DNA from 4 places in the Ensifer sp. Root423 genome. Region 1 is predicted to be linked to each of the others. Evidence: predicted binding sites of a transcription regulator. Region 1 holds the regulator's gene; each other region holds the start of a gene.
The links. The regulator PhoB, encoded in region 1, activates phosphate uptake and scavenging genes when phosphate is short. The targets are predictions, from matches to a motif close to TGTCATNNANCTGTCAT.

Region 1 (7,509 bases):
CAACACCGGCATCTTCACCTTTGGCGCCTCCAGCCGTCCCGAAGCGGCAGGCGTCGGCGTCGCGGCCCTCGGTTCGCTCTACATGATGCTGATCGTGCTGGTGCTGTCGCTTCCGATCGGCGTCGCCGCCTCGATCTACCTCGAGGAGTTTGCGCCGAAGAACCGGCTGACCGACCTGATCGAGGTCAACATCAACAACCTCGCGGCCGTTCCGTCGATCGTCTACGGCCTCCTGGGTCTCGCCGTCTTCATCAACTTCGCCGGCATGCCGCGCTCGGCAGCCGTCGTCGGTGGCTTCGTGCTGACGTTGATGACCCTGCCGACGATCATCATCGCCACCCGTGCGGCGTTGAAGGCGGTCCCGCCGTCGATCCGCTCGGCGGCCCTCGGTCTCGGTGCGTCGAAGATGCAGACCATCTTCCACCACGTGCTGCCGCTGGCGATGCCGGGCATCCTGACCGGCACCATCATCGGTCTTGCCCACGCGCTTGGTGAAACCGCGCCGCTGCTCCTGATCGGCATGGTCGCCTTCGTCGTCGATTTTCCCGGTTCGCCTATGGAACCGTCGACGGCACTGCCGGTGCAGATCTACATGTGGGCCAACGAGGCGGAACGCGCCTTCGTCGAGCGCACCTCCGGCGCAATCATCATTCTTCTCATCTTCCTGGTCGTCATGAACCTTGGAGCCATTCTGTTGCGACGTCGCTTTGAGCGCCGCTGGTAGTGAGGTAATTACTATGAACATCATGTCAGAAGCAGCAGTCGAGAAGGCTCTGGATCAGAAAATGAACACCGTGCCCTACAAGATGATCGGCAAGGATGTGTCGGTCTATTACGGCGAGAAGCGTGCGCTTTTCGACGTCAACCTCAACATCCGCGAGAACACGGTCACGGCGCTGATCGGTCCTTCGGGTTGCGGCAAGTCGACCTTCCTGCGCACGCTGAACCGCATGAACGACACGATCGAGAACTGCCGCGTCACCGGCAAGATCACGCTCGACGAGGACGACATCTACGACCCGACGATCGACGTCGTCGAACTGCGCGCCCGCGTCGGCATGGTCTTCCAGAAGCCGAACCCGTTCCCGAAGTCGATCTACGACAACGTCGCCTACGGCCCGCGGATTCACGGACTTGCCCGCACCAAGGCCGACTTTGACGAGGTGGTCGAGACCAGCCTGCAGAAGGCCGGTCTGTGGAACGAGGTAAAGGATCGTCTGCAGGAGCCCGGCACCGGCCTTTCCGGTGGTCAGCAGCAGCGTCTCTGCATCGCGCGTGCCGTCGCCGTGAGCCCGGAAGTCATCCTCATGGACGAGCCGTGCTCGGCTCTCGATCCGATCGCGACGGCCAAGGTCGAGGAACTGATCCACGAGCTGCGCACGAACTTCACGATCGTCATCGTGACCCACTCGATGCAGCAGGCCGCCCGCGTTTCGCAGCGCACCGCCATGTTCCACCTCGGCAATCTCGTCGAGGAGAACGACACCGACAAGATGTTCACCAATCCGGATGACCAGCGCACCCAGGATTACATCATGGGCCGCTTCGGCTGAGGCCGCATAAGGCTGCAACAGTAACTGCAAAGCGCCCGTAAGGATCGACGATCATGTCCATGCATATCATGTCCGCCTATGACGAAGAACTGAAGTACCTGACGCGCCGCATCTCGGAGATGGGCGGCCTCGCCGAACAGATGGTCGCCGAGTCCGTTCGCGCGCTGGTCAACTCCGATCTGGCTCTCGCACAGAAGGTGATCTCGGACGACACCGTCCTCGACGACGCCGAGCGCCAGATCGGTGAGAAGGCGATCGTCACGATCGCCAAGCGTCAGCCGGTCGCCGCCGACCTGCGTGAGATCATGGGGTCGATCCGCATCGCCTCCGATCTGGAACGCGTCGGCGACCTCGGCAAGAACACCGCCAAGCGCGTGATCGCGGTCGCCGGCTCCGGCATTCCGCGCAAGCTCGCCCGTGGCCTCGAGCATCTGGCAGAGCTCGCTCTCGTCCAGCTCAAGGAAGTGCTCGACGTCTACGCCTCGCGCTCGCCGGAAAAGGCCAACAGCATCCGCGAGCGTGACGAAGAGATCGACGCGATCTACACCTCGCTGTTCCGTGAGCTCTTGACCTACATGATGGAAGATCCGCGCAACATCACGCCCTGCACGCATCTTCTGTTCTGCGCCAAGAACATCGAGCGCATCGGCGACCACGCGACCAATATCGCTGAGACGATCTATTACATGGCGACGGGTGCTCAGCCGGAAGGCGAGCGTCCGAAGGATGACACCACGTCGACGCTGGGCTCGGTCAACGACTGAGCGCCAAGCGCGCCGTAAGCATGCATGCCCTTTGAAATCTGATCCGGTCGCGGCTTCGGTCGCGGCCCCGAATTCCTGTATCTGAAGCATGCGGTTTTCGCCCCGCCTTTGAAAACGGCGGATGTGCTCCAGATTTAGAGTGTCTGAGCGCCGGCCGGGCCGATGAGCCCAAAGGCCGCCCGCGGTAAGGAGACGTTACCTGATGTTGCCAAAAATCGCCGTAGTCGAAGACGAAGAGGCGCTGAGCGTTCTGCTGCGTTACAATCTGGAAGCCGAGGGCTTCGACGTCGATACGATCCTGCGGGGCGACGAGGCGGAGATCCGGCTTCAGGAGCGGCTGCCCGACCTGCTTATCCTCGACTGGATGCTGCCCGGTGTTTCCGGCATTGAACTTTGCCGTCGGCTGCGCCAGCGTCCGGAGACCGAACGTCTGCCGATCATCATGCTGACGGCGCGAGGCGAGGAAAGCGAGCGCGTCCGGGGTCTGGCGACGGGTGCCGACGACTACGTGGTCAAGCCCTTCTCGACGCCGGAGCTGATGGCGCGCGTCAAGGCGATGCTGCGCCGGGCAAAGCCCGAGGTGCTCTCGACGCTGCTTCGCTGCGGCGACATCGAACTCGACCGCGAGACCCACCGCGTTCATCGCCGCAGCCGCGAAGTGCGCCTCGGCCCGACCGAGTTCCGTCTTCTGGAGTTCCTCATGTCCTCGCCGGGCCGCGTCTTCTCTCGCTCGCAGCTTCTGGATGGCGTCTGGGGGCATGACATCTATGTCGACGAGCGCACCGTCGACGTGCATGTCGGTCGTCTGCGCAAGGCTCTGAACTTCTCGAACATGCCCGACGTCATCCGCACCGTTCGCGGCGCCGGCTATTCGCTCGAAAGCTGAGCGGTCTGAAAGTCGCCAACAAAAAAAGGGGCCGATCGGCCCCTTCCTTTATCAATGCGGTCCAGCTTCTTAGCGAGCCCTGCGGCGCTCCCCCGACGGCTGGTAGGCCAGCCGAGCATGGAAGGTGCAGTAAGGCGAGGCTTCCGGGGAATCGTTGCCGCAGAAGTGAAACTCTTCCTTCAGCGGGTCGCCGATCGGCCACTTGCAGGTGCGCTCGGTGAGCTGGGTCAGCTCGAGGCGGCGCGACATCGGCACGACAACGTCGGTGCGGGTGCTGAAATCCTGCTCGGCAACGAGATCGACTTCGATTTCTTCCTTGAGAACGACAGCGCCGGCCGCGCGTGCAACCGGGCGGGTCGAAACGCGCGAAGCGTAGTTCGGTGCGCGCGGTGCCGAAGTCGGGCGCTTCGGACGGGCTGCCGTCGTGGTGCTGCCGCCGGCCTTGGCGCGACCTGGCAGGCTCAGGCGGTGAACCTTGCCGATGACAGCGTTACGGCTGACGCCGCCGAGCTGTGCCGCGATCTGGCTTGCGCTCAGGCCCTCGGACCAAAGCTTCTTCAGTTTCTCCACCCGCTCGTCAGTCCAGTTCATTTCTGCACTCTCCGTTCTCAGCGTTGGGGATGGCAGAATCCCTCACCGCACCCCGGCTAAACCCCGGGGTTGCAAACGCGATAACTCTTTTGGTGACTAGGTCCGCCGCATGCGTCTAGTAATTGAATGTTAACGTACTGACCGCTGGACTCTGTGGCAAGAGTCCCGGGAATCAGGCCGAATCGATTTCGTAGTTTTCCCCAACTTGCTCGGCCAGCGTTGCATTTTTGCAAGCCCTCCCGGACGATTTTTCTGCTGCCAGGAATCGACCCTTGATGTTGCGCTGCAAGGCTTGGTTTTGTTGACATTGCAGCGCGAAATGGGAATAGTGCCTGCGCCGCCGAAAGGCGGCATTTTTGATTTTTATCGGCCCGCGTGAGGCGCGGGATCGATGTCGATCTGGAGTGAAGGAGAGCCTCGCATGACTGCAACCACGCCGCTTTATGATACCTACATGCGCGCGCCGTTGCGTTTCGAGCGAGGAGAGGGCGCCTGGCTGATCGCCGAAGACGGCACGCGTTATCTCGATTTCGGTGCCGGCGTTGCCGTGAACTCGCTCGGCCACGCGCACCCGCACCTGGTCGAAGCGCTGAAGGCGCAGGCCGACAAGGTCTGGCACCTGTCCAACCTTTATGAAATTGCGGGCCAGGAAAGCCTCGGCCGCCGGCTGACGGCGGTGACCTTTGCCGACAAGGTCTTCTTCACCAATTCGGGCGCGGAAGCGCTGGAATGCGCCATCAAGACGGCACGGCGTTACCACTTCTCCAAGGGCCACCCGGAGAAGTTCCACGTCATCACCTTCGAAGGCGCCTTCCACGGCCGCACGATCGCGACGATCGCCGCCGGTGGTCAGCAGAAATACATCGAAGGTTTCGGGCCGAAGGCGCCGGGCTTCTACCAGGTTCCGTTCGGCGACATCGCCGCGGTCAAGAATGCGATCACCGAGGAAACCGCAGCGATCCTGATCGAGCCGATCCAGGGCGAGGGCGGCATCCGTCCGGCGACCAAGGAATTCATGCAGGAACTGCGCGCGCTCTGCGACGAGTTCGGCCTGCTTTTGATCCTCGACGAGGTCCAGACCGGCGTCGGCCGTACCGGCAAGCTGTTTGCCCATGAATGGGCGGATATCCGTCCGGATATCATGGCGGTCGCCAAGGGTATCGGCGGTGGCTTCCCGTTCGGCGCCTGCCTCGCGACTGAGGAAGCCGCATCTGGTATGGTGGCGGGCACGCATGGCTCCACATATGGCGGCAACCCGCTGGCCATGGCCGTCGGCAACGCCGTGCTCGACGTCGTTCTGGCCGACGGATTCCTGACGCATGTGCGCGATGTCGCGCTGGTCTTCCGCCAGGGCCTTGCGTCGCTCAAGGACCGCTTCCCTGATGTCATCGAGGACATCCGCGGTGACGGTTTGATGCTGGGCATCAAGGTGAAGGGCCCTTCGGCCGATCTGCTGAAGGAAATCCGCGCCGAAAAGCTCCTGGCCGTGCCGGCGGGCGAAAATGTGCTGCGTCTGCTGCCGCCGCTGACCGTGACGGCGGAAGAGGCGCGCGAGGGGCTCGCACGTATCGAACGCGCCGCCGAGGCGGTTCGCAAGGCAAGCGGCAACGCCGCGGCCTGAAGGTAGCGACCCAGGGACGACTAAGGCGTTAGAATGACCTTCGTGCGGGCACGTCGATAGCGTGCCGCACCAGGGACCGATTTTTCAGACAGGAACCGAGTACGATGGCAGGCACCAGACATTTTCTCGATCTTTCGGCCATGACGGCCGCCGACCTCCGGACGATCATCGACGATGCGCGCGTCCGAAAGGCGGCGACCAAGGCCGGAACTGCCGAGAAGCCGCTCGCCGGCAAGATGCTGGCGATGATCTTCGAAAAGCCCTCCACCCGCACCCGCGTTTCCTTCGATGTCGGCATGCGCCAGCTCGGCGGCGAAACCCTGTTTCTGTCAGGCACCGAAATGCAGCTCGGCCGCGCCGAGACGATCGGCGACACGGCCAAGGTGCTCTCGCGTTACGTCGACGCCATCATGATCCGCACCACCGACCATCGCCGCCTTCTGGAACTGGCCGAGCATGCGACGGTCCCGGTCATCAACGGCCTGACCGACGATACGCACCCCTGCCAGATCATGGCCGATATCCTGACCTTCGAGGAGCATCGCGGTCCGGTAAAGGGCAAGACGATTGCCTGGACCGGCGACGGCAATAACGTGCTGCATTCGCTGATCGAAGGTTCTGCCCGCTTCGGATACCGCATGAACATGGCCGTGCCGCTCGGGTCCGAGCCGCAGGACAAGTTCCTGAACTGGGCGCGCAACAATGGCGGCGAGGTCCTTTTGTGTCATGACGCCGAACAGGCCGTCGCCGACGCCAATTGCGTCGTGACCGACACCTGGATCTCGATGAACCAGGAACATCGCGCCCGCGGGCACAACGTCTTCCAGCCCTACCAGGTCAATGAAGCGCTGATGAAGCGTGCGGCCTCCGATGCGCTGTTCATGCACTGCCTGCCGGCGCACCGCGGCGAAGAGGTCACCGACGAGGTCATCGACGGCCCGCAGTCGGTGGTCTTCGACGAGGCGGAAAACCGGCTGCACGCACAGAAGTCGGTCATTGCCTGGTGCATGGGGCTCGTCTGAGCCGGCTGCCCGGTCGCGCGCGACGGCGGCGAAGAGGCTTCCGTGCGCTCCGCCGAGCGTGCGCCATATAGGGCGTGTTCACCGCACTTGACATTGTCCACGTGCGACACGATTTAGGCGGCATACGGGCGCTCCTGAAAGTAGTGAGCGCGCAACCGTCGAGGTGGTGCGTTGCTATGGCGGCGGCACATACCTGGTGGACAATCCGTTTATCGCGGGATCAACTGAGACAGCGAGCACGTTGCGCGGGGATAGCAATATCTCTGGTGCAGCTTGGTGGCTGAAGGCAAGGAGCAAGACATGACTGACATGACGCCAGGGCTTGGTGAGTTCGACTTTGCCGGTGACGATCACGTCGTGCCTTTCCAGGTGGAAGGCCTCGACGTGCGCGGCCGCGCCGTGCAGCTCGGCCCCATGCTGGACGCAATCCTCGAGCGCCACAACTATCCGCTTCCGGTCGCGCGCCTGGTTGCTGAAACCGTCGTACTCACCGTGTTGCTCGGGACCTCGCTGAAGTTTGAAGGCAAGCTGATCGTCCAGACCCAGGGCGATGGCCCTGTCGATCTGGTGGTCGCTGATTTCTCGACGCCGGATCGCGTGCGCGCCTATGCCCGCTACGATCAGGAAGCGCTTGCCGCTGCCGAAAAGGACGGCCGGACCCTTTCGCACGAGCTGCTCGGAAAGGGCGTGCTCGCCTTCACCATCGACCAGGGCGCCCATACCCAGCGTTACCAGGGGATCGTTGCGCTCGACGGAGCGACGCTGGAAGAAATCGCCGGCGTCTATTTCCGACAGTCGGAGCAGATCCCGACCAAGGTGCGCCTTGGCGTGGCCGAGCTTCTCGATCGCGACGAAAACGGCAAGCCGCGCCATCGCTGGCGCGCCGGCGGCATGGTCGCCCAGTTCCTGCCGGAAGCGCCGGAACGCATGCGCCAGCCCGACCTTTCCGGCGGTGATGGCGATGATGGTGAAAGCGCGTTCGGGGACGACGATCTCTGGGCCGAAGCCAAGGTGATGGTCGAAACGATCGACATGGACGAGTTGACCGATCCGATGGTCGGAACCGAGCGGT
Region 2 (7,509 bases), on a different contig from region 1:
ACCGCTGATCCTCAAGGGCATTCTCGACCCCGAGGACGCCAAGATGGCAGCGGCGACCGGTGCCGACGCGATCATCGTCTCCAACCACGGCGGCCGCCAGCTCGACGGCGCCCATTCCTCGATCAGCATGCTGCCGCGCATCGTCGATGCGGTCGGCCACCAGATCGAGGTGCATATCGATGGCGGTATCCGCTCCGGCCAGGACGTGCTGAAGGCCGTCGCCATGGGCGCCAAGGGCACCTATATCGGCCGCCCCTTCCTCTACGGCCTCGGCGCCATGGGCAAGGAGGGCGTCACCAAGACGCTGGAAATCATCCGCAAGGAGATGGACATCACCATGGCCCTCTGCGGCAAGCGCGATATCAACGACGTCAACCGCGACATTCTCGCGGATTGATCGACCGCGTCAGCGATCCGCATTTGTTGCCCGGATGAGGGAGGGCTTCAGGGTCTTCTCTCAATCCGAAGTACCCGGCTCGCCGTCGATAAGGTCGGCTTCGGACAACCGAGTTCGTGGCGAAGATTGCTTACGGAACCGCCACAGCAAGCGTTCTGGTGAAAAAGGCTGCGATTTCAGCGTTGATGGTGCGATGGAGTTCTACCCGATCAACCCCGGGAGGATCCGCGCATATCGCGGGCACGGCGTCTCTCATTTGCGGCGAGCACGGAGCAAGGAACGTGAAATGCCCGGCGTTTGGGACGACCTCGACGCGGATTTCGGACTGCATGTCGCGCGCAAGCGCCAGGGCGTTGTCATCAGGCGATAGCTCCTCATCCTTTTCGCCGACATAGACCGATATCGGAGCCGCAACGGATTTTAGCCCTTCCGTAGGGAAGAGGACGCTGAGCGGTGCCAGCAAAACGAAGGATCGGATTCGCGCGTCGGCTGAAGCCCCAAGTTCGGCACCCTCCACCCCGATGCGCCCGCGAGCTTCGCAGACATGGCGATCATCGGGACGTTTGGCGCAATAGCCTACAAGACGGGAAAGGTCAGGCTTGGCTCCCGCCAGGATAAGCCCCGTCGTCCCGCCTGCGGAAAACCCGACGAAGCCGATCCGCTCGCGGTCGATGTGCAGAGCAAGGACGGGATCATCGAGGGTGGCCGTCAAAGCCGCCGATATCTGCATGGCGCGTCCGTAGATGGCGCCGGCGGTGCTGATCCGACTTGTGTCCTGAAAATTGTCGCCGACATGCGTGACGCTGACGACCATGTATCCCTGCCGCGCGAGGGACGAAGCCAGGTCGTGGTGGCCCCACATGCTCCCCATGCTGCCATGCGAGAGCATGATCAAAGGGTAGCGGTCGTCACCGATGGGCGCCGATCGAGACACGTCGACCTCGTAAGGTCCGATGCTGCTGACATCCGTCTGGTCGGGGCTTGGAAAGAACACGACCGCATCCATCGGCTTTTGCTCGACGGGGTCGACCACCTCAAGCTTCTTGGCGCCTACGCCTTCGATAACGCCGGCGCTGGCATTGGCACTCCAGAGAAGGACGAGGCACAGAGAGGCCAGCAATCTGAAAAACATATCGCTTGGATCCAAGAGAAATGATGATGTTTAAGCCATTGAAAATTATATTTTAAATATCACCCTTTGCATCACCACGAACACTCATCCTTCAATCTCAGCTGCCGCGGTAGGTCGAATAGCCATAGGGCGAGAGAAGCAGCGGCACGTGATAATGGCTCGCCGGATCGGCGATGCCGAAGCGCAAGGGGATGCGGTCGAGGAAGGCCGGCTCCGGCAGTGTAACGCCGGACCGGCGCAGATAGTCGCCGGCATGGAACACCAGCTCGTAGTTGCCGGCCATGAAGCCGATGCCTTCGACCATCGGGCCGTCGACACGGCCGTCGCTGTTGGTATGTACGGTGCGGATCAACTGCCGCTCTTCCCCCTCCAGCCAGTAGAGGTCGATGCGCAGACCCTCGGCCGGTTTCCCGAGAGCGGTATCGAGAACATGGGTGGTCAGGCGGCCGGCGCTGCTCATGGCTTCTCTCTTTCACACATTGGCGCGGGATGCTGTCAGAAGCCGCGCGCACGTCCTGCTAGATAGCGCTGTCTATGACGAAAGGCTCGTCATAGAAGAACTCCTCGAGATTGTTACCCGGCCCTTCGCGGTCGACGATGAGGAAATCGCTGACGGCGCCGACGGACATCAGCGGGTGGTGCCAGATATTGCGGCCGTAGTTGACGCCCTGCCGGCCGTTCGCCTGGAAAACGCGCGGCGTGCCCGGGCGCCCGTCCTCGTCGTCCGCCACCACGACGAGCCATGGGCGGTCGTCGAGCGGCGAAAAGCTCTGGCTGCCGAGCGGGTGGCGCTCCATCATCGTCACCGAATAGGGGAAAGACCGCGGCTGGCCGCGGAAGATGTTGATGATGACATTGGCGCCGTCGCCGACGACATCGGCACGCGCAAGACCGTGGAAACGTTCCGTGTTGCCGCCGTTGATGTGGCGCATCGTTGCCGGATCGGCTTCGATGATGGTGCCGAAGGGAGCGAAGGCCTCGCGTGTCAGCGGTTCGATTTCGAGCAGGCGCGACATTATGCGGAGACCTCGCAGGACGATTTTGCGCTTGCGGATGTCCGATCCAGTTCGAGGGCCCTCCTCATGAGCGGGGACAGGCATCGAACGGTTTTGTCAGGCATTTTCGTCTCCAGGAATCATCGACTGCAGGCGCAGGCGGGCGATTTTCTCGACCTGTGCGCAAGCGGTTTCAAATTCCTCTTCGGGCGAATTGTCAATGCGGCTTTGGAAGGAGGCAAGAATTTGCCCCTTGGTCAGCCCCTTCACCGCGATGATGAAGGGGAAGCCGAATTTTTTCGTGTAGGTGTCGTTGAGCGCGGTGAAGCGCTCATGCTCCTCTGGTGTCAGCCGGTCGAGGCCGGCAGACGCCTGCTCCGCCGTCGAGTCCGCCGTCAGCTTACCGGCGATCGCCAGCTTGCCGGCAAGATCGGGGTGCGCGCGCAGCACCTGCATCTTCTCGCGCGGCAGCGCCGTGCGAAAGGCCTGGCAGAGCGCCGAATGCACCGTGCCCGCCGTCAGCCCGGTCGCCGCGGCTCGGTCGTAGGCGCGTTCGGCAACCCAGGGCGAGTGCTCGAACACGCCACCGAAACGGGCAACGAAGGCATCACGGTCGGTCATCAGAGCGCCCCTTCCGGCTTGTGGTGCTGGTACCAATGGTTGGCGATGTCAATGCGACGCGGCACCCAGACCTTGTCGTGCGACATGACGTAGTCGATGAAGCGAGCGAGCGCAGCAGCGCGGCCCGGGCGGCCGACGAGACGGCAGTGAAGGCCGATATTCATCATCTTGGCGTCGCCCTGGCGACCTTCCTCGTAGAGCACGTCAAATGTGTCCTTGAGGTAGCTGAAGAACTGGTCGCCGCTGTTAAAGCCCTGCGGCGTCGCAAAGCGCATGTCGTTGGCATCAAGCGTATAGGGAATGATCAGGTGCGGCTTGTCGGCCGAAAGACCCGGCACCCAGTAGGGCAGTTCGTCGGCGTAGCTGTCGCAGGAGTAAAGGAACCCGCCTTCCTCCAGCACCAGCTTCAGCGTATTGGCCGAAGGCTTGCCCTGGTAGATGCCGAGCGGCCGCTCGCCGGTGAGCTCCGTGTGCAGGCGGACGACCTCGCGGATATGCTCGCGTTCGACCTCTTCCGGCACGTCCTTGTATTCCAGCCAGCGCAGACCGTGGCTGGCGATTTCCCAGCCGGCTTCCTTCATGGCAGCGACGGCTTCCGGATTGCGCGCCATGGCCTGCGTCACGCCATAGACGGTCAGCGGGACGTTGCGGCTGGTGAACATGCGCCACAGCCGCCAGAAGCCGGAACGGGCACCGTATTCGTAGATCGATTCCATGTTGAGGTTACGCTGGCCAGCCCAGGGCTGCGCGCCGACAATTTCCGACAGCAGGCACTCGGACGCTGGGTCGCCATCGAGAATGCAGCTTTCGCCGCCCTCTTCGTAGTTCAGCACGAACTGCACGGCGATGCGCGCATCGCCCGGCCAGTTTGCCTTCGGCGGATTGCGGCCGTAGCCAACGAGGTCGCGCGGATACTTAGTCTCAGACATCAAATCACCCTTCGAATTTTTAGGAACGGTATCACCGCCGACCGGATTGTCGATACCGAAATGACGTGAGGCAGGGCAGCGGCAGCGCCACGGCCCTGACGGAAATTACCAGAAAAATTCGGCTGAGCCCGAGGTTGAGAGATTTTTCGAAACAGCGTTGAATGGATCGGCAAGGACAACGGCCCTCATCGAGATGAAATCCTACATTCAAGCGCTCCGCGAAAAAGTCGGTCCCGGCCTGCTTCTCTGCCCGTCAGTGGCGGCCGTCATTGTCGATTCCGATGGCCGGGTCCTCTTGCAGGAGAAAGCAAGTGGCGAAGGCTGGAGCCTGCCGGCCGGCGCGATCGAGCCGGGCGAGACGCCTGTCGATGCGGTCATCCGCGAGGTCATGGAGGAAACCGGCTATCCGGTCTCGGTCGAGCGGATACTGGGCGTCTTCGGCGGAGAAGCGTTTCGCTACACCTACCCGAACGGCGACCACGTCGAATATGTGGTTACCCTCTATCGATGCCGGATCGTCGGTTCCCAGCAGCCGATCACCGATGGCGAAACGAAGTCGCTGCGCTACTTCGCGCCGGCGGACATGCCGGACCTCGGCCTGCCCTATCCGAAAGCGCTGCTCTTTGCAGCTTCGCCCGCGTCCGTTTCCGATTAGCGCTGCGCCATCAGCGCAGCGACGATCAGCGGCAGCGGCCGGACCGCGCCTTGCGGCGCCAGCGATGGGTCGGCGGCGGCCCGCTTCGCCCGCTCTGCGCGCGTGTTCGTCGAGATCTTGCCGAGCGGGTGCTGTGAATGCACCCGCATGGGTGCGCCCGTCTCCTGCTCGACAAACAGCGCAAGGCTGCCGATCGAAAGCGGTTTTGATAGGCAGGGCTCGAACAGGTCACGGAGCGGCGCCTCGAGCCGCCGCATCGCGTCTGGCGCAAGCGGACCGGTCAGCATCATGTGGAAACGGTATTCGTCCATCACATGCGGATCGCCCCAACGGTGCAGGTTGGAGAACTGTGGGGCGGTCAGCCGGTCCGGATCGGAGCGCTCGATCTCGTCTTCGCTGAGCGGCGCGCGGAAGGCGTCGAACTCCTGGATGACGTTGGCCGCAAGCAGATGCATGGCCGTGCTCGGCACCTGCGGCATCAGCCCGAAGCATCGGCCGATGCGGGCGACCTCCAGGCGATCGATTTCGAACGGAGTCTGGGCGCCGGCAAAATGCATCAGCGCCTTCAGAAGCTTCGGTTCCGTCATGTCCGGATGCAGGCGGAACGGCGACATCATCACCGCATGAAAGCCGAAGCGTCGCGGAACCGCCGTGTGATAGGCGACATCCGCGGCGCTCAAGCCCGCGACCGACGGCAACTCGGCAGGTTCCCCGGAATAGACATTGCGCCCCAGCCAGCTTGCAGCGGTCGCGGAAAGCGGGTCGGCCATCGGCGGCGTAAAACAAATGGCATAGCGCATCGGCTGGCTCCGGGTATCCGTCAGCGCAGGATGAGCAATAGCTGCGGTTTTCCGCCCTCACCCCGACTTGTCCAATGGCCGCGTCTTAGGTGATTTGCGTGACAGATTGACGAAGTCGGCCGGGGATGAGCGCGGCAGCGGTGCGAACGTCACCCCTCGTTTTTCGGAACCATCCGGCCCATCGCCCGTTCCTAAAAGGTAGGAAAACAAGGATGGAGAAGAAGCGTGACCTATCACAATGCGAACCTTCAGGACGCCCGGATCAAGGAGACCCACGACCTGATCGCAAGCGACAAGGTTGAAGGCACGAGGGTCTATGGCCCCGACGACAAACACATCGGCTCGATCGAGCGCGTGATCATCGAGAAGCGCAGCGGGCGCGTCGCCTATGCGGTGCTCGGCTTCGGCGGTTTTCTCGGCCTCGGCGAAGACCACTATCCATTGCCTTGGGCAAAGCTGACCTATGACGAGAAGCTCGGCGGCTATCGCACTGATGTGACTCGCGATCAGGTCGAAAACGCGCCGAAATATCACGGCACCGAAGAATACGACTGGAACGCGGAAAACGGACGCCGTGTCTACGACTACTACGGCGTGCCGCCCTACTGGATGTAATGCCTGACTTTCGATCTTTCGGGTCCCGCCGCGGGCGGGGCCCTTCGCATGTCCGGCCCTAAAGATGTTTCTCGCGAAGTGCGGCTATGTGATTCCGGCAGAAGAAAGAATCGGGAATATCGATCGCCGGAGAACCGGCGATCTCTTCGACGACGAAACGCGCCAGGCGGTGTGCGATGCCGAAGCTCACCTTGAACCCGCCGGTCAGGACCGAGACGTTCGGATGGTCCGGATGCCGGCCTGCCATCGGCTCGCGCCCCGTCGCTTTCGGGCGCAACCCTGCCCATCGCTCCACCACCTCGGCACCCGCCAGGCGCGGCGCGAGCGCTACGGCGCGCCGAAGCAGCTCATCCAGCTGCTCGTCCGTCGACAGGGGATCGGCAAAACTGTTTTCGCTGGTGCTGCCGACCGCCACATGGCCGTCGTCATGGGCAATAATGTAGACGCCGTCGGCAAAGATCACCGGAAGCGCCGGATCGATCTCCGCGCGCAGCAGTGCCGCCTGCCCCTTGACAGCCGTGCCGCTCGTTTCCGCCAGCGGCACCGACACGTCGTCGATCAGTTGAAAACTGCCGACGCCGGCCGCGATGATGCAATGCTCGAAATCGATCCGGGTGCCATCGTCGAGTTCGGCCCGGCCGCGTTCCGGCTCGATCCGGCGCACGCCCCTGCCCTCGTCTAAATAGGCGTTCGGTGCCTGCAGGAGCGCTGTGCGGAGCGCAGCAAGCATGCGACGCGGCGAAACCCGTGCGGCGAGCGTGTCGAAGACCATGCCATGCGCCGCCGCGGCAGCACCCGGCCAGCCCTCAGGCCCGTCGTCCTTCACGTGCCAGTGGAACTGCCTGTCGGCCGCGCGCCAATGGCTCCGTGCATCCTGCTCGTGCCGGAGGGCGATATCGCGCAGGTGAGGCTTGGCAAGCGGGATCAAACGACCCGTCCGCCGATAGCCGGTCGAAAGCCCTGTCTCCGCCTCGAGCGCCGCTATCTCTTCCTCGAGCGTCACAAGCGCGTCGAATTGGAACTGTTTCTTATCGTTCCAGCGATCCGGCATATGCGGCATGAGCGCGCCCAAAAGGCCACCGCTGGCGCCTGCGCCGATCGCTTGTTGCTCGGCGACCCGCACGGCCATGCCCCTGCGCGTGGCGCAAATGGCGGCCCACAGCCCCATGATGCCGCCGCCGACGACCAAAAGCTCGCTCATCGATTGACCTTCTCCGGCCGGCGGATTATCGCCTTGGCCATGACAGGATCCGCAGACCCGATCGAGCCCCCGGCGCACCAGAACCTTGATTGGCACGAGGGCGATATGCCCTATTCCCGGGAGTTTGGCGATCACTTTTATTGCCGCACCGACGGGCGGCTGGA
Region 3 (7,509 bases), on a different contig from region 1:
CAAGCCGGGCGACACCATGGCGCTTGCCATGGTTGCCCCGACGACGCAGACCGGCGCCAGCGCGGCGATTGCCGCAGCGGAAGCCCCCTCGCCCGCCGACTCCACTCAGGTGGCATCCGCCGCCCTCTCGCCGGCGGCAACCAAGACCGCTCGCGTCCAGGATCTGCCGGTCTCGACGCTCGCAGTTGCAGCAGCAATGGAATCGGACTTCGACACCGGCGAACCGGTCGGCCTCGAAACTCTGGTCGCCAACCGCATGATCGTTCCGACCGAGCGCCCGAAGACCGGCGTCATCGGCTCGACGGTGGCCGCAGTCGCCAACGTCATCCCGGATTCGATGAAGTTCACCAAGACGCCGACGAGCTCGCGTCCCGAACTCGACAAGATGATCAAGTACTATGCCGATCTCAACGGCATTCCGGTGGAACTGGTGCACCGCGTCGTCAAGCGCGAGAGCAACTACAATCCGCGCGCCTACAGCAAGGGCAATTACGGCCTGATGCAGATCCGCTACAACACCGCCAAGGGTCTCGGCTATGACGGTCCGGCGGAAGGTCTGTTCGACGCCGAAACCAACCTCAAATACGCGACCAAGTATCTGCACGGCGCCTGGATGGTGGCCGACAACCAGCATGACAGCGCAGTAAAGCTCTATGCCAGCGGCTATTACTATCACGCCAAGCGCAAGGGCCTGCTCGAAGAGCTCGGCATGAAGTAAGCCGGCCACCCGGCTGGCCCGAAGCGAAGCTGCTTCTCGACGGCTCTGGAATATCCTTACGAGGCGCTCAATCGAGCGCCTCTATTATTTTGGCGTTGAGTGTCTGCACGTCATAGCCGAGCCGCGAAGGCGTAAGCCCCAGCCGCACGACCGCCAGCTTCAGCGAAGGCACCAGCATGATCGCCTGGCCGTCATGCCCGAGCATCCAGAAGGCATCTGCCGGGAAACTGCCCGTTCCCGCCCGCGCGCCGTTTTCCTCCAGCCATACCTGGCCCTGGCCGTATTTGCCGCCCGATGCCTTGGTCGGCGTGCGCATGAAGGCGACATAGTCCTTCGGCAGCATCGCCCTCCCCTTCCAGACACCGTCCTGCAGCAGGAGCTGCGCGAACCGCGCCCAGTCCTGCGTCGTCGCATACATGTAGGAGGAACCGACGAAGGTGCCGCTCTCGTCCGTCTCCAGGACGGCGCTCGTCATGCCGAGCGGCGCAAACAAAGCGTCATAGGGAAAGGCAAGCGCTGCCGTCGGATCGTCGAAGGTGCGCATCCAGATCCGCGACAGCAGCGTGCTGGTGCCGCTGGAATAGCTGAAGTTCGTGCCGGGCTTTGCACCCAACGTCCGCGTCGCGGCAAAACCCGCCATGTCCCTTTCCAGATAGAGCATGCGCGTCACGTCGGTGACGGCGCCATAATTCTCGTTAAAGGCAAGCCCGCTCTGCATCCCCATCAGGTCCGCAAGCGTGATGCCCGCCCGCTCGTCCCCGGCCCATTCCGGCAGCAAGTCGCCCTGCGACACGTCCATGCGCCCTTCTGCAATCCTGAGGCCAATCAGCGCCGCCGTCACCGATTTGGTCATCGACCAGCCGAGCAACGGCGTCGAACGGTCGAAACCCTGGCCATAGGTTTCCGCCACCAGTTGGCCGTCGTGGATCACGGCGATCGCCCGCATGCCCGGCCCGGCGAGGTCAGCGTCCTCGACGAGCTTCTGCAAGGTCGGCTCGATCACGGCCCCCTCGCCTTCGGGCCAGGCCACACCCGGCACGGGCGCCGCTGCGGCGGTTTTCGTTTCGATTGGTGCCAGAGCCGCGGCATCGCCGTCCGGCAGGCTGGCGCAGCCGGCACCCGGACGATAGGCCGCGTAACCGGGTGCGGCAAAACCGAGGATGCGTGCCGTCACCAGCTGTTTCTCTTTGTCGACACCGACGCGCACCAGCTTGAGCAACGGGTGGCCGGGGGCCTGCACGTCGTCGGCGAGCACAGCCTGGGCATCGCGTCCGGCGATGAAGACGTTGGAACAGACGATTTTTGCCGCATAGCCGTCGCCGACCTTCAGCAGTTGCGGCGGCGCCAGCGCAAGCCAACCGAACAGACCGACGACGATCAGCGCCAGCACGGCACCCGAAATCTTCAACAAACGTCCCATGCGATCCTCCGGCCTGATGCGCAAAGAGAACCAGCATTTTGCTGCAAGGGAAAGCCCCGGCCGCCTCAACTTTTCATATTGGAAAAACGCACAAGCAGTCGAAAAAAGTGCAGCGCTTCGAGCTCTCGCTCACGCACTCGCAGAGAGGCGCGCCTCTCCCGCTTCGCCGTCGCCGACGAGCACCGACACGTCGGCCATAACAGGCGAAACCCAGGGACCGCGGATCTCGGCAGCGCCACAGGCCCGCGCGCAATCCGCCTCGCTCTCCTTCTCGACACCGCTGACGGCGATCGAAAGCCGCAGCACCTGTCCGGTCTTGATCAGGCAGGCGAGCAACGCCACGCTGCGTTCGCTGCCATGTGCGGCCCGCACGGCGGCGAGATCGACGGTCACCTGGTCGGGCTGCACCTCCGAGATCTGGTTCAGGGGCAGCGACGAGGCGGAGCCGCCGCCAAGCGCGACGCGAACGCCGAGCGCGCGCAGCCCCCGCAAGTTTTCGGTGACGATGACGAGATCGTCCGTCGAGACGCCCTCGGCGACCTCGATCGTCAGGCGTTCCGGCGAAAGGCCAGCATCCGAAAGGCACCGCTCCACGTGCGTGACGAAATCGCGGTCGCGCAGTTGCGAGACGAAGGGCGCAATCGTCAGCCCTTTCGGGAAAGACCAGCCGGCCGCCTGCCTGCAGGCGGACTGAAGCGCCCAGGCGGCAAGCGCCAGCGTAGTCGCGCTCTGCTCCGGCGGCTCGAACGTTTCCGCGCCGATGACGCCGAGATGCGGATGCCGCCAGCGCAGCAGCGCCTGGAACCCACCGATGGAGCCGCTTTCGATGCCGAGGATCGGCAGGAATGCGAGAAAGAACTCCTCTGCCTCGAAACCGCGCGTAAGATCGCGCTCGGCTTCCGCCCGCTGCCGCACGGCATGGCTCAGGGTTTCCGAGTGGAAGGCATGACTGTTGCCGCTGATCGCCTTGGCTTCGTAAAGCGCCAGGTCCGCCCTTTTCAACACGTCGGATGTCGATTTGTCCGACCGCTCGATGAAGGCGATGCCGATGCTGCAGCCTGAAGCGATGCGCGTTTCCCCGAGATCGAACGGCGCTTCGAACAGCTTTTCCACCCGCGTTGCGAGCATTTCCGCATCGGCCTGAGACGGCGCGCACGCGGCCGCAAGCACGAACTCGTCACCGCCGAGGCGGTAGACCGTCGCCTCGCCGGCAAAGGCACGCCTGAGCCGGGCGCCGAACAGAGCCAGCAACCGGTCGCCGGCGTCATGTCCCAGCGTGTCGTTGATCACCTTGAAGCGATCGAGATCGAGAAGAAGCAAGGCGTTGCGCGCAAACGCGGCACCTTCTGCGCTGAGTGCCTGGCTGATATCGGCCTCGAGCGCAGCGCGGTTTGCAAGCCCAGTCAGCTTGTCGCGATGGACTTCGTTGCGCAGGCGACGCTCGGCGCGCCGCGCGGCACGCAGCTCCAGCTCAAGCCGGCGCGAGTAGCGCCAGCGATAGAAGGAGCCGCCGAGGATGAAAGGCATGGCGCCGGCCGCCATAACGGCAGGGACGTCCCAATGCGGCGCCATCTGGTCGGGAAGAGCGGTTCCGCTGGCAAGCCACGCCACAGAAACCAGAGCCCCCAATGCCGCGCCGGCAGCCGCAAATCGCTGCTCGGGCTTCGGCAGAAACGTACCTAACATCATGTCGACGCCCCCCGTATGTAAGGCGGTGCTAGCACGTCAGGGTTTAATGAATTCTTATGGGTGAAAAATTGTAGATTTGCGTTCCGGAGACCGCCCCAGCCCTGTGAGAAAGCCCGTCATCAAAGTGTAGCCGAGTCACTTTAGAAGCGCCTAAGTTTCAACTGGATGACCGTCTGAGATGAATGAAATCGCTTCCGACGTTGGCTTTGGCAGAAAAAATCCGAAGCTGAAAAACGCCCTGCTCCAGCACAAGACCCTCTCCCTCGCAGGCTTCTCGGAACGTCTGTTCGGCCTGCTCTTTTCGGGCCTCGTCTATCCGCAGATCTGGGAAGATCCGATCGTCGACATGGAGGCGATGCAACTGACCCCGGAAAGCCGGATCGTCACCATCGGCTCCGGCGGCTGCAACATGCTGACCTATCTGTCGGCCGGCCCACGGAAAATAGACGTCGTCGACCTCAACCCGCACCATATCGCGCTCAACCGCCTGAAGCTCGCAGCCTTCCGCCATCTGCCGAGCCACAAGGATGTCACGCGCTTCCTGGCGATCCAGGGCACGACGACCAACGTCCAGGCTTTCGATCTATTCCTCGCGCCGAAGCTTGATACAGCGACGCGCAGCTACTGGACCCGCCGCGACATGACCGGTCGCCGGCGTATCGGCGTCTTTGGCCGCAATATCTACCGCACCGGTCTGCTCGGCCGCTTCATTGCAGCCAGCCACCTGCTTGCCCGCCTGCACGGCGTCAATCCGGAGGACTTCGTCCAGGCGCGCTCCATGCGCGAACAGCGGCAGTTCTTCGACGAGCGCCTGGCGCCTCTCTTCGATCGTCCCGTCATCCGCTGGATCACCGGGCGCAAGAGCTCCCTCTTCGGCCTCGGCATTCCGCCGCAGCAGTTCGACGAGCTCGCAAGCCTGAGTGCCGAAAAGTCGCTCGCCGCCGTTCTGCGCCATCGCCTGGAAAAGCTCACCTGTCACTTCCCGCTGCGCGAAAACTACTTCGCCTGGCAGGCCTTCGGCCGCCGCTACCCGCTGCCGCATGAAGGCGACCTGCCGCCCTATCTCGACGCCGGCGCCTATGAGGCGATCCGCAACAATGCCGAGCGCGTCGAGGTACATCACGCAAGCTTCACCGAGCTTCTCGCCGGCAAATCCGCCGGCTCGGTCGACCGCTATATCCTGCTCGACGCGCAGGACTGGATGACCGACCAGCAGCTGAACGACCTCTGGACCGAGATCACCCGCACGGCGGATGAGGGCGCAGTCGTGATCTTCCGCACGGCGGCGGAAGACAGCATCCTGCCCGGCCGTGTCTCCCCGGCCCTGCTCGACCAGTGGCACTACGATGCCGAAACCTCGCTACGGCTCGGCGCCGAAGACCGCTCCGCCATCTATGGCGGCTTCCACATCTACCGCAGGAAGGGCTGAGACGTGCAACAGGCCGGGATCTCCCACGCGCGGCGCATGGACCACATGTACCGCTATCAGCGGCACTTCTACGATCTCACGCGGAAGTACTACCTCTTCGGCCGCGACACGCTGATCCGCGACATGAACCCGGCCTCCGGTGCCTCGGTGCTTGAGGTCGGCTGCGGCACCGGCCGCAATCTGGCGCTGATCGGCCGCTGTTTCCCGTCGGCCCGCCTGTTCGGGCTCGACATATCCCAGGAAATGTTGACCTCGGCCGGCGCGAAGCTCAACCGTGGCGGCAACAGGCGCGCCACGCTGCATGTCGCCGACGCAACGGACTTCGATCCGGCGATCTTCGGCGAAAGGGGTTTCGATCACATCGTCATCTCCTACTCGCTGTCGATGATCCCCGACTGGCAGAAGGCGATCGACGCGGCGATCACAGCGCTTAATCCGGGCGGCTCGCTGCACATTGCCGATTTCGGCCAGCAGGAACGCCTGCCGACGAGCTTCCGCCGGGCGCTGCACGGCTGGCTCAACCGCTTTCACGTGACGCCGCGCGAGCGGCTGTTCGACGTGTTACGCGAGAAAGCCCGCGAAAATGGCGCCGATCTCGAGCGGCGCACGATCGGCCGCGGCTATGCCTGGCTCGCCGTCTATCACCGCCCTTCCGTGGCGATCGCCGACTGAACGGCAGGCGGTTTACACAAAGGTTTTGCATCCCGCCTGAGGGCAGCCATTCCGGCAAGCGCCGAAACCGCCTGGTTTTCGGCGCTTTTGCGCTTTTCTGCCGTCCGCAATTCCCGCTTGAGCTAACTCAATTTTTACGATGATATGGTGAAAATGGGGTTCACGCCTCACTGGGGAAATCACCGACAGGAAGCCATCGTGTGAGGCAGGATCATCGATCGTCTCTAGACAGGAAAATCATGCGCCGGCTTCTCCTGGCTCTCTTGCCGCTTGCCACCCTTCTTTCCGGCTGCTCGTCGACCGACTATGACCTGATGCAGACGGCATCGATCCCGCCGCGCTTCCACGATACGGACCCGCAGAACTTCGGCGACCGGACCCCGCAGCACCACAATATCCACGGCATCGACGTTTCGAAATGGAATGGCGATATCGACTGGATGAAGGTGAAGAACTCGGGCGTCTCCTTCGCCTTCATCAAGGCGACGGAAGGCAAGGACCGGGTCGATACCCGCTTTCCCGAATACTGGCAGAAGGCACGGGCCGCCGGCATCCCTTATGCGCCCTATCACTTCTACTATTTCTGCTCGACCGCCGACGACCAGGCCGATTGGTTCATCGCCAACGTGCCGAAGAGCGCCGTCTACCTGCCGCCGGTTCTCGACGTCGAGTGGAACGGCGAATCGAAGACCTGCCGCCATCGCCCGACGCCGGACGAAGTGCGCGTCGAGATGAAGCGCTTCATGGACCGGCTCGAAGCCCATTACGGCAAGCGCCCGATCATCTACACCTCGGTCGACTTCCACCGCGACAATCTCGTCGACCAGTTCAAGGAACATCACTTCTGGGTGCGCTCGGTCGCCAAGCATCCGGGTGAGGTCTACGTCGAGCGCCGCTGGGCGTTCTGGCAATATACCAGCACCGGGGTCATCCCCGGCATCGACGGCGCCACCGATATCAATGTCTTCGCCGGCTCGGCGAAAAACTGGAAGAACTGGGTCGCCGCGGTCTCGCAGCCGAAGCAGAACTGACATTCCTGCCGACAGGTGCGGCAGGAAGACCCATTTTCTTCTTTCGGTCATAATGCTCTGAGAGAGCAACGACAGATTTCGCAGCGATTTGATTGCCCGTGGTGGTGCAAGGCGCCCCACGGCAAAGAAAGGAATTTCATGATGACCCGCACAGCCCGGCGCGCGCTTGCCTCCGTCGCTCTTCTGGCGCTGACCGCCTCGGCCGCCGCCGCCCAGACCGCAGCCTCGACAGGCGCGAAGACGGCATCCCCGGCCGTTGCCTGCGGTGGCGATCTCGCAACCTTCCTTCAGGGCGTGAAGGCCGAAGCGGTCGCCAAGGGCGTTCCGGCCGATGTCGCTGACCGGGCGCTCGCCGGTGCCGCCATCAATGAAAAGGTGCTCAGCCGCGACCGCACCCAGGGCGTCTTCAAGCAGACCTTCACCGAATTCTCCAAGCGCACCGTCAGCAAGTCGCGCCTCGATATCGGCCAGCAGAAAATGAAGGAATATGCTGACGTCTTTGCTCGCGCTGAGAAAGAATTCGGCGTGCCGGCCCCGGTCATCACCGCCT
Region 4 (7,509 bases), on a different contig from region 1:
CGAGGTGAAAGCCGATGAAGCCTGCGGTGCCGGTGATGAGGTAGCGCACGACGATGTCCCCAATTTACGTATCGGCCGTTCATACGAAGAAAGCCGATCGATTGAAAGCCGAAACCATCGGTCTGGTTACCGGTCGAGGTCCTGTTGCAGGGCGGACAGCACCGACATCGCATGGCCGGCATACTGGCTGATCCAGCGATCATGGATCGCCTGGATCGGCAATGCGTTCAGATGGTTCCAGCGTTCACGCCCCTCGCGGCGGACGAGTACGAGCTCGGCCTGCTCAAGGACTTTCAGGTGCTGCATGACCGTACAGCGGTCGAGATTGCTGAAGCGCTCGCAGAGCATGCCGGTGGTCTGCGGCTCCTGGCGCATGGCGTCGAGCATCTGCCGGCGCAGCCCGTTGGCGAGCGCCTTGAATACCAGGTCGTCTTTCGAATCGGTTGACATGTTATGTTTCTATAACATACTCTTGTTGGCCCCGACAGGAGGAATACGCCATGCCCTTTGAATTTCGTGTGAACGGACGGATCGGCCGCCCTGTCGCCCAGGTATTTGATGCGGTCGTCAATCCGGACCAGCTCAGCCGCTACTTCGTGACGCTCGGCGGCATCAGCGGGCCGCTGGTGGCCGGCGCAACCGTGACCTGGTGGGGCGAGGTGCCGATCCAGGTGGAGGTGGTCGAGCCCAACGAGCGTATCGTCTTTTGCTGGGGCGCCATGGTCGCCGAGGGCGAAGATGCCTACCAGACCCGTGTGGAGATGCGCTTCCAGCCGCTGGAGGATGGCGCCACGATGGTGACGATCGCCGAAACCGGCTGGCGCGAGAACGCGCAGGGGCAGAAGAGCTCCTACGTCAACTGCGAGGGCTGGTCGCAGATGCTCGCCTGTATGAAGGCCTGGCTCGAATACGGCATCAACCTGCGCGACGGCTATTACCTCAGCGAACTCTCAGGCAAGCCGGCGCTCGAGCCGCAGGCCTAGCCGGCCGGTCGTCTGCAGTGCGGCGCCGACTTGAGCGACGGGCGTTAATGTGCCTGAATGCGCCGGGCGTCACTGAGGTGCGCTCGGCTGAGCATTCGGCGTCTCAATACATCGGAGGAAGGCCGCCATTGGCGGCGCTCGCCATAGGAATGCCGCCGGCCGGCTCTGTCATCGGCGGTTCGGCCTGCAGCACGACGACGCGCGAATCGACCGGTACGCGGCTGTAGAGGTCGATGATATCGGGATTGAAGAGACGGATGCAGCCGCTGGACACGGCCTTGCCGATCGACCAGGCCTCGGTCGTGCCGTGGATGCGAAACAGCGTGTCGCGGTTGCCCTGGAATAGATAGAGCGCGCGGGGGCCAAGCGGGTTGCGCACGCCCGGCTCCATGCCGCCGGCAAGCGGGCCGTAACGTTCCGGCTCGCGCGCCACCATCTCTTGCGTAGGCGTCCAGCGCGGCCATTCGGCCTTGCGCGCGATCCGCGCTTCACCTTCGAACTCAAGGCCGGCCTTGCCGACGCCGATGCCGTAGCGCATCGCCATGCCGCCATCCTGCACGAGGTAGAGGAAGCGGTTCTGGGTATCGATCACGATCGTGCCCGGCGGCTCATGCGTCTGGTAGGCGACCTGCTGGCGCAGATAGCGCTTGTCGACCTTGCTGATGTCGATGGCATCCAGTGGGAATTTCTCGTTCGGCAGCGGGCCGTACATCGCCACGTAGTATGGATCCGGTCCCTTCGGCTTGGCTGGCCCCGACGTGGTGACGCAGCTTGCGAGCGTCGAGGTGGCGAGAAGAAGGGCGAAGAGCTGCGCCAGGCGGCCGGCGCTGTTCCGGGACACACACATAATAAAGTTTTGATCCTGCTGATTGTCATTTTCGGGCGGGAGACACGGCTTTTGCCGCCCTTCCGTTCTAATGTCAAAGACGGCGTCGGGGCGGCGACAGCATGTCGCAAATGAGGCAACCATTAGGTGTGGCCGAAAGGCTACAGTCGGCAATGGTGTTTTGCTTCCGCAAGACAGCTTGATCCGCTTTCGACCACGGGTGTATGCCATAGCCATGCAATGGAGCGATCAGGCCATCATTCTCGGGATCCGGCGGCACGGCGAAAGCTCGGCCATCGTCGAGGTCATGAGCGAAACCCACGGCCGGCATCTCGGCATGGTGCGCTCGGGGCGTTCGCGCACGATGCAGCCGGTGCTGCAGCCGGGCAACTCGGTGGAGGTCACCTGGCGCGCCCGGCTCGACGAGCACATGGGCGAATTCCGGATCGAACCGGTGGAGCTGCGGGCCGCCCGGCTGATGGAAACGGCAACCTCGGTCTATGGTATCCAGGCGCTCGGCGCTCTCCTTAGGCTGCTTCCCGAGCGCGACCCGCATCCGCATCTCTATGAGGCGCTGGCCGTCATCGTCGACCATCTGGCCGATCCCGCCGACGCCGGCGAATTGTTCGTCCGTTTCGAACTCGCAGTCCTCAACGACCTCGGCTTCGGGCTCGATCTCACGGAATGCGTGGCGACGGGCGCCCGCACCGAGCTCGTTTACGTCTCGCCGAAATCGGGCAGGGCGGTCTGCCGGGAGGCCGGAGAGCGTTATGCCGACCGCATGTTGGCGTTGCCGGACTTCCTTTCGGCCGAAGCGCGAAGGGCTGCGGATCACGACAGCCTCGCCGCCGCCTTCCGCCTGACCGCCTTCTTCCTCCACCGCCATGTCTATGAGCCGCGCGGCCTCGACGTTTCTTCCGCCCGCGACGGTTTCGTCCATGCGGCGCTGAAGGCGCTGAAAGCGCAATCCTCAGCCGCCTGATTCCCAGGAGTTATCGATGTACCAAGAGCTTTATCCCGGCATGTCCGTATCCGGCGTCGGCGTGCTGTCGCTCGACCGCGTCGCCCGCGATGGCGGTCTCAAGGCAATGCAGGATCTTTTGAGCGGCGAGCTGCCGGCGCCGCCGATGTCGAAGACGCTGAAGTTCGGGTTGAGCGAAGTCGAGGAGGGTCGGGTGGTCTTCAAGGGGCTGCCGACCGAGGAACACCTCAATCCGCTTGGCACAGTGCATGGCGGATGGACGGCAACGATCATGGATTCGGCCCTCGGCTGCGCTGTCTTCACCACCGTCAAACCTGGGGAGGCCTATACGACGGTCGAGTTCAAGGTGAACCTCGTGCGGCCGCTGCTGCCCGATATGGGCGAGGTCTTCTGCGAGGGGCGCATCGTGCATCGTGGCCGCACCATCGCGACCTCCGAAGCCTGGCTGCGCGACCGCAACGGCAAGCTGCTCGCCCACGGCACCGAAACCTGCGCCATCTTCCCGATCGACAATCTCAGGCGTTAAAGCAATTCCAGGAAAAGTGCGAAGCGGTTTTCCGTCCGGAATTGCGTCACTTCAAGCTGAGCAATTCCAGGAAAAGTGCGAAGCGGTTTTCCGCCCGGAATTGCGTCGGTCAAGCAATGTCGGAAGCAAGAAACGCCGCGCAGAATGGCGCGGCGTTCCTTTTTGTAATCGCAGTCCTGATCAGCCGATGCGGCCGCCGCCCTGCTTCGTTACGGCGACGACAGCCGGGCGTACCGGCATGTCGTCCTGGAAGTCCGGCCAGCGGGTGGCCGGCGTCTCGTAAGTTGCAAGGCCGGCGTCGCCGGGGTGCTGGACGGCGAGGAAAAATGTGTCCGAGGTCGGGTTGAAGCAGGGGCCGCACATTTCGGCGCCGACCGGCACGCGGAAGAAGAGCTTCGACGTGCCGCGGGCGGCGCCGTCCGTGTCGATCGCCCAGATACCGTCGGTGCGGCCGGTGTCCTTCTCGTTGTTGCCGTCGGTCGATACCCAGAGGCGGCCATCGGTGTCGATGGCGCAATTGTCGGGCATGCCGAACCAGCCGTTCTTGGTGGTGGCGGTCGAGAACGAAGCGCCGACCTCGGCAACGCTCGGATCGCCGCACTTCAAGAGAACGTCCCAGCGGCTCTTCAGCGACGCGAAGTCGCCGTCGGTCTCGGTGATCTCGACGATGTGGCCGAAGGCGTTCTTGGCGCGCGGGTTGGCCGCGTCGACTTCTTCGGCCTTGCGCTTGGTGTTGTTGGTCAGCATCACGTAGACCTTGCCCGTCTTCGGGTTCGGCTGAACGTCTTCCGGACGGTCCATCTTGGTGGCACCGAGCGCGTCGGAGGCAAGACGGGTGTTGATCAGCACGTCCGCCTGCGAGGCAAAGCCGTTGGCTTCGGTCAGCGGGCCTTCGCCGTGCGTCAGCGGCATCCAGGTGACGGAGCCGTCTTCGTCGAACTTGGCGACATAGAGCGTGCCCTCGTCGAAGAGGTCCATGTTGGCGGCGCGATCGTCAGGGTTGAAAGTGCCCTTGGTCACGAACTTGTAGACATAGTCGTAGCGCTCGTCGTCGCCGGAATAGAGCACGACGCGGCCGTCCTTGTTGACGATCGATTCGCAGCCTTCGTGCTTGAAACGGCCGAGGGCTGTGCGCTTCTTCGGCACCGACGTCGGATCAAGCGCGTCGACCTCGACGATCCAGCCGAAGCGATTGGCTTCGTTCGGCTCTTTGGAGACGTCGAAACGGTCGTAGAAGGACGCCCATTCATACTGGCCGCCCGGTGCGCCCAGCCGCTTCAGCTGCTTGTATTCCGGATGGTTCTCGGCAATCTCGCCGCCGAAATAGCCGTTGAAGTTTTCTTCGGCCATCATGTAGGTGCCCCAGGCGGTGACGCCGCCGGCGCAGTTGTTGAGCGTGCCGAACACCTTTTTGCCGGTCGGGTCGGACGGCGTCTTCAGGCGGTCGTGACCGGCGGCCGGGCCGGTGATCTGCATCTCGGTGTTGACGGTGATGCGACGGTTGTTCTTGCCGTCGAGAACCGGCTGCCACTTGCCGTCGACCTTGCGGATCTCGATGATCGTGCCGCCATGTGCGGCCATCTCGATGTCGACCAGCTCCTTGCTGTATTCGCCGAGAACGACCTTCTCTTCCTCGACTTCCTTGCCGTCCTTCGTCACCTTTTCCTTCACGACGCTGGCGAAGGCCGGGAACATCAGTTCGGCATTGGTGTATTCGTGGTTGACGACGAGCAGGCCGTGGTCGGCGCTGCCGTCGAGCGGGATGAAGCCAACATAGTCGTTGTTGTAGCCGAACAGCTTTTCCTGGGCAGCGGCCGTCTGGTTCTTCGGGTCGAACTCCGGGCTGTCGGCGAAGATCTTGTCGCCCCAGCGAAGCAGGACGTCGGCATCGTAACCTTCGGCGACCTGGTGCTTTTCGTCGACGCCGGCTTCGATCTCGGTAAAGTCGAAGCGCGAACCGTCCTCGGCGCGTGCCTCTTCGGCGGTCAGGAGAGCGAGCGGGCTGACGGTGGTCGAGATCGCGGCAACTGCCAGCGAGCCGCCGATGAACGACCGGCGCGAGAAGCGGCGGTGGATGATGTCGCCCATTGTCGGATTGGCGGAACAGTTGTGGCCGACGTCTTCCAGCTCTTCCCTGCGTTCCGTCAGCGTCTTGAATTCGGTCTCTTCCGTCTGGCCGAGATGCTTGTCCATGATCGGGTCTCCTGGTTGAACGATGGAAACCACCGCGCAAGGCAGCGGTGTTCATCCGCCTGTACCAGCTGCCCCATGACAGTTCTGCGACATTTCCGTGAAGAGATTACAGCGCTCGGCCGTCTATAGATTTGGCGCTTGCATAAAAGTCTGTATGGTTGCGCGCGCCGGCGATTGCGACTGCCAGGGGAAAGTATGTTCGAACTTATTGCTTTAGCTGCCTTTATTCTGGCCCTGTCCGCCTATCTCGGCAACCGAAGGACGACCGAGCGTCTTGGTGCCGAACTCGCCGCCCTCAAGGCGGAGGTCGTGGCGCTGAGGGCCGCTCCGGGCGGAGGCGCCCCGGCTGAAACGGCGACCGAGGCGTTTGCGGCTGCGGACGAGTTGCCGGCCATGTCGGAGACGCCGGAGCCAGAGACGCTGGACGATGCCGCTGCCGCCTTCTCGGCCAGTGCGCGCGAGGGCGCGCGGATTTTCGGCGATGCGGAAGGAGCCGCGGCCAAAATCGAGGGCGAGGAGACGATCGCTGCCAGCACGGAAGCACCGCAGCCGGTCGCAACCGTACCCCGTCAGACCGAAAGCCTGGAAAGTCGCCTCGGCGCCCGTTGGGCCGTCTGGGTTGGCGGCATCGCGTTGGCGCTCGGCGGCGTCTTCATGGTCAAGTATTCAATCGATGCCGGGCTGTTGAGCCCGGCGGTTCGCCTGACGCTTGCTGCCTTGTTCGGCCTCCTGCTGATGGCGGCGGGCGAGGTCATCCGTCGGCGCGCGGTGCCCGTGATCGCCAACGAATTCCAGAACGCCATGATCCCCGGCATCCTGACGGCGGCCGGTGCCGTCACCCTCTTCGGGGTCGCCTATGCCGCCTATGGCATCTACGACTATATCGGCACGGGCACGGCCTTCGTTCTCCTGGCGGCGATTTCGCTCGCCACTGTTGGTCTGTCGCTGCTGCATGGGCAGGCGCTCGCTGGCCTCGGCCTGCTTGCCTCGCTGATCACGCCGGCGCTGGTTTCGAGCAACGAACCGCGCCCCTGGGTTCTTTTCGGCTTCCTCGCGATCGTTTGGCTCGCGACCCTGCTTGCATCGCGGCTGCGCCGATGGACCGTAGTGCCGACGCTTGCCAATGTTGGCATAGGGCTCTGGGGCCTTGCCTATGTCGCTGCGGCATCGCCCTTCGAAGCACGGCCGGTCGCTTTCGTCCTACTTGTGATGATCGCCGGCATCGGACTTATCTGGCCTGCCGCCATCGAACGGGAGCCAGTGGCAGAAGCGCGCGAAGTGCGTGATGCGACTGAAGGGTCCGAAATGCTGGAGCCGACCGAAGCGACAACCCGACCCCGGGCCGTCGTCGGGCCATGGGAACGCCTGTTCGTTCCACCGCACGCGGCAATCTCCATTTCGGCCGCGATCGTCGTCACCATGCTTGCGCTCCTCCTCATCAGCCCGGCAGTCTATGCGGTCCGCTTTCCGGTGGCGGAGTTTGCAGTTGTCGTTGCGGCGCTGGCGGCGTTGGGCGCCTGGCGGACAACGGCAGTCTATCCCGCCGTGCTTTCAGCGGTCGGCGCTGTTGCTGGCGTCTGGAGCCTGACGGCGCTGAGCGGCGTGCTCGCCTATCTCGATCCCTCGCTGGCCGACGCTCTTCCGGCAGTCGTCCTGCCCGGGCGCACCGCGATGATCACCGCAATGCTGCTTGCGACGCTGTTCGTCGCACTCGGCGGTTTCGTGCTGTCGCGCCGGCTCGTCGCCCATCCGCAATATTCGACACTCTGGGCGGGCATCGCCGCGGTCGTTCCGGTCGCGCTCGTCGCGATGTCGTTCCTGATGACCGGCAACTATTCCTTCGACCTGCCGCACGGCCTGTTCTCACTCGTCGCCGGGGCGGCGCTGTTGGCGCTTGCGGACTGGCTCTACCGCCGCGAAAGCGAGGCGATGGCGCGCGATACGGCGGCCGGCTTGCTGGTGGCCGGCTCCTTCACCTTTCTCGTGTTTGCCCTCCACG

Region 2: ASD01_RS09455 (DUF1045 domain-containing protein) is a predicted target of PhoB. The motif match lies at 5,628-5,644, and genes of this name have one in related genera.
Region 3: ASD01_RS00770 (BtaA family protein) is a predicted target of PhoB. The motif match lies at 3,942-3,958, and genes of this name have one in related genera.
Region 4: ASD01_RS29690 (PhoX family protein) is a predicted target of PhoB. The motif match lies at 5,586-5,602, and genes of this name have one in related genera.

The regions. Positions count from the first base shown of each region.
Region 1 is NZ_LMEG01000012.1:202,997-210,505, forward strand. Features, by position in the region: gene pstA (phosphate ABC transporter permease PstA) at 1-724, shown strand, start outside; gene pstB (phosphate ABC transporter ATP-binding protein PstB) at 738-1,553, shown strand; gene phoU (phosphate signaling complex protein PhoU) at 1,604-2,317, shown strand; gene phoB (phosphate regulon transcriptional regulator PhoB) at 2,520-3,203, shown strand; gene ASD01_RS13625 (GcrA family cell cycle regulator) at 3,273-3,794, opposite strand; gene ASD01_RS13630 (aspartate aminotransferase family protein) at 4,216-5,415, shown strand; gene argF (ornithine carbamoyltransferase) at 5,520-6,437, shown strand; gene ASD01_RS13640 (Hsp33 family molecular chaperone) at 6,738-7,509, shown strand, end outside.
Region 2 is NZ_LMEG01000007.1:19,568-27,076, reverse strand. Features, by position in the region: gene ASD01_RS09490 (alpha-hydroxy acid oxidase) at 1-397, shown strand, start outside; gene ASD01_RS09485 (alpha/beta hydrolase family protein) at 528-1,259, opposite strand; gene ASD01_RS36610 (hypothetical protein) at 1,191-1,553, shown strand; gene uraH (hydroxyisourate hydrolase) at 1,627-1,989, opposite strand; gene ASD01_RS09475 (ureidoglycolate lyase) at 2,048-2,545, opposite strand; gene uraD (2-oxo-4-hydroxy-4-carboxy-5-ureidoimidazoline decarboxylase) at 2,642-3,145, opposite strand; gene puuE (allantoinase PuuE) at 3,145-4,074, opposite strand; gene ASD01_RS09460 (NUDIX domain-containing protein) at 4,268-4,729, shown strand; gene ASD01_RS09455 (DUF1045 domain-containing protein) at 4,726-5,529, opposite strand; gene ASD01_RS09450 (PRC-barrel domain-containing protein) at 5,755-6,144, shown strand; gene ASD01_RS09445 (NAD(P)/FAD-dependent oxidoreductase) at 6,203-7,345, opposite strand; gene mnmD (tRNA (5-methylaminomethyl-2-thiouridine)(34)-methyltransferase MnmD) at 7,385-7,509, shown strand, end outside.
Region 3 is NZ_LMEG01000001.1:155,405-162,913, reverse strand. Features, by position in the region: gene ASD01_RS00785 (lytic transglycosylase domain-containing protein) at 1-718, shown strand, start outside; gene ASD01_RS00780 (serine hydrolase domain-containing protein) at 786-2,138, opposite strand; gene ASD01_RS00775 (EAL domain-containing protein) at 2,268-3,827, opposite strand; gene ASD01_RS00770 (BtaA family protein) at 4,006-5,256, shown strand; gene ASD01_RS00765 (class I SAM-dependent methyltransferase) at 5,293-5,928, shown strand; gene ASD01_RS00760 (glycoside hydrolase family 25 protein) at 6,168-6,959, shown strand; gene ASD01_RS00755 (lytic murein transglycosylase) at 7,101-7,509, shown strand, end outside.
Region 4 is NZ_LMEG01000045.1:216,497-224,005, reverse strand. Features, by position in the region: gene ASD01_RS29720 (NAD-dependent epimerase) at 1-49, opposite strand, end outside; gene ASD01_RS29715 (ArsR/SmtB family transcription factor) at 127-450, opposite strand; gene ASD01_RS29710 (SRPBCC domain-containing protein) at 501-983, shown strand; gene ASD01_RS29705 (L,D-transpeptidase) at 1,087-1,830, opposite strand; gene recO (DNA repair protein RecO) at 2,045-2,791, shown strand; gene ASD01_RS29695 (PaaI family thioesterase) at 2,808-3,317, shown strand; gene ASD01_RS29690 (PhoX family protein) at 3,498-5,510, opposite strand; gene ASD01_RS29685 (DUF2339 domain-containing protein) at 5,706-7,509, shown strand, end outside.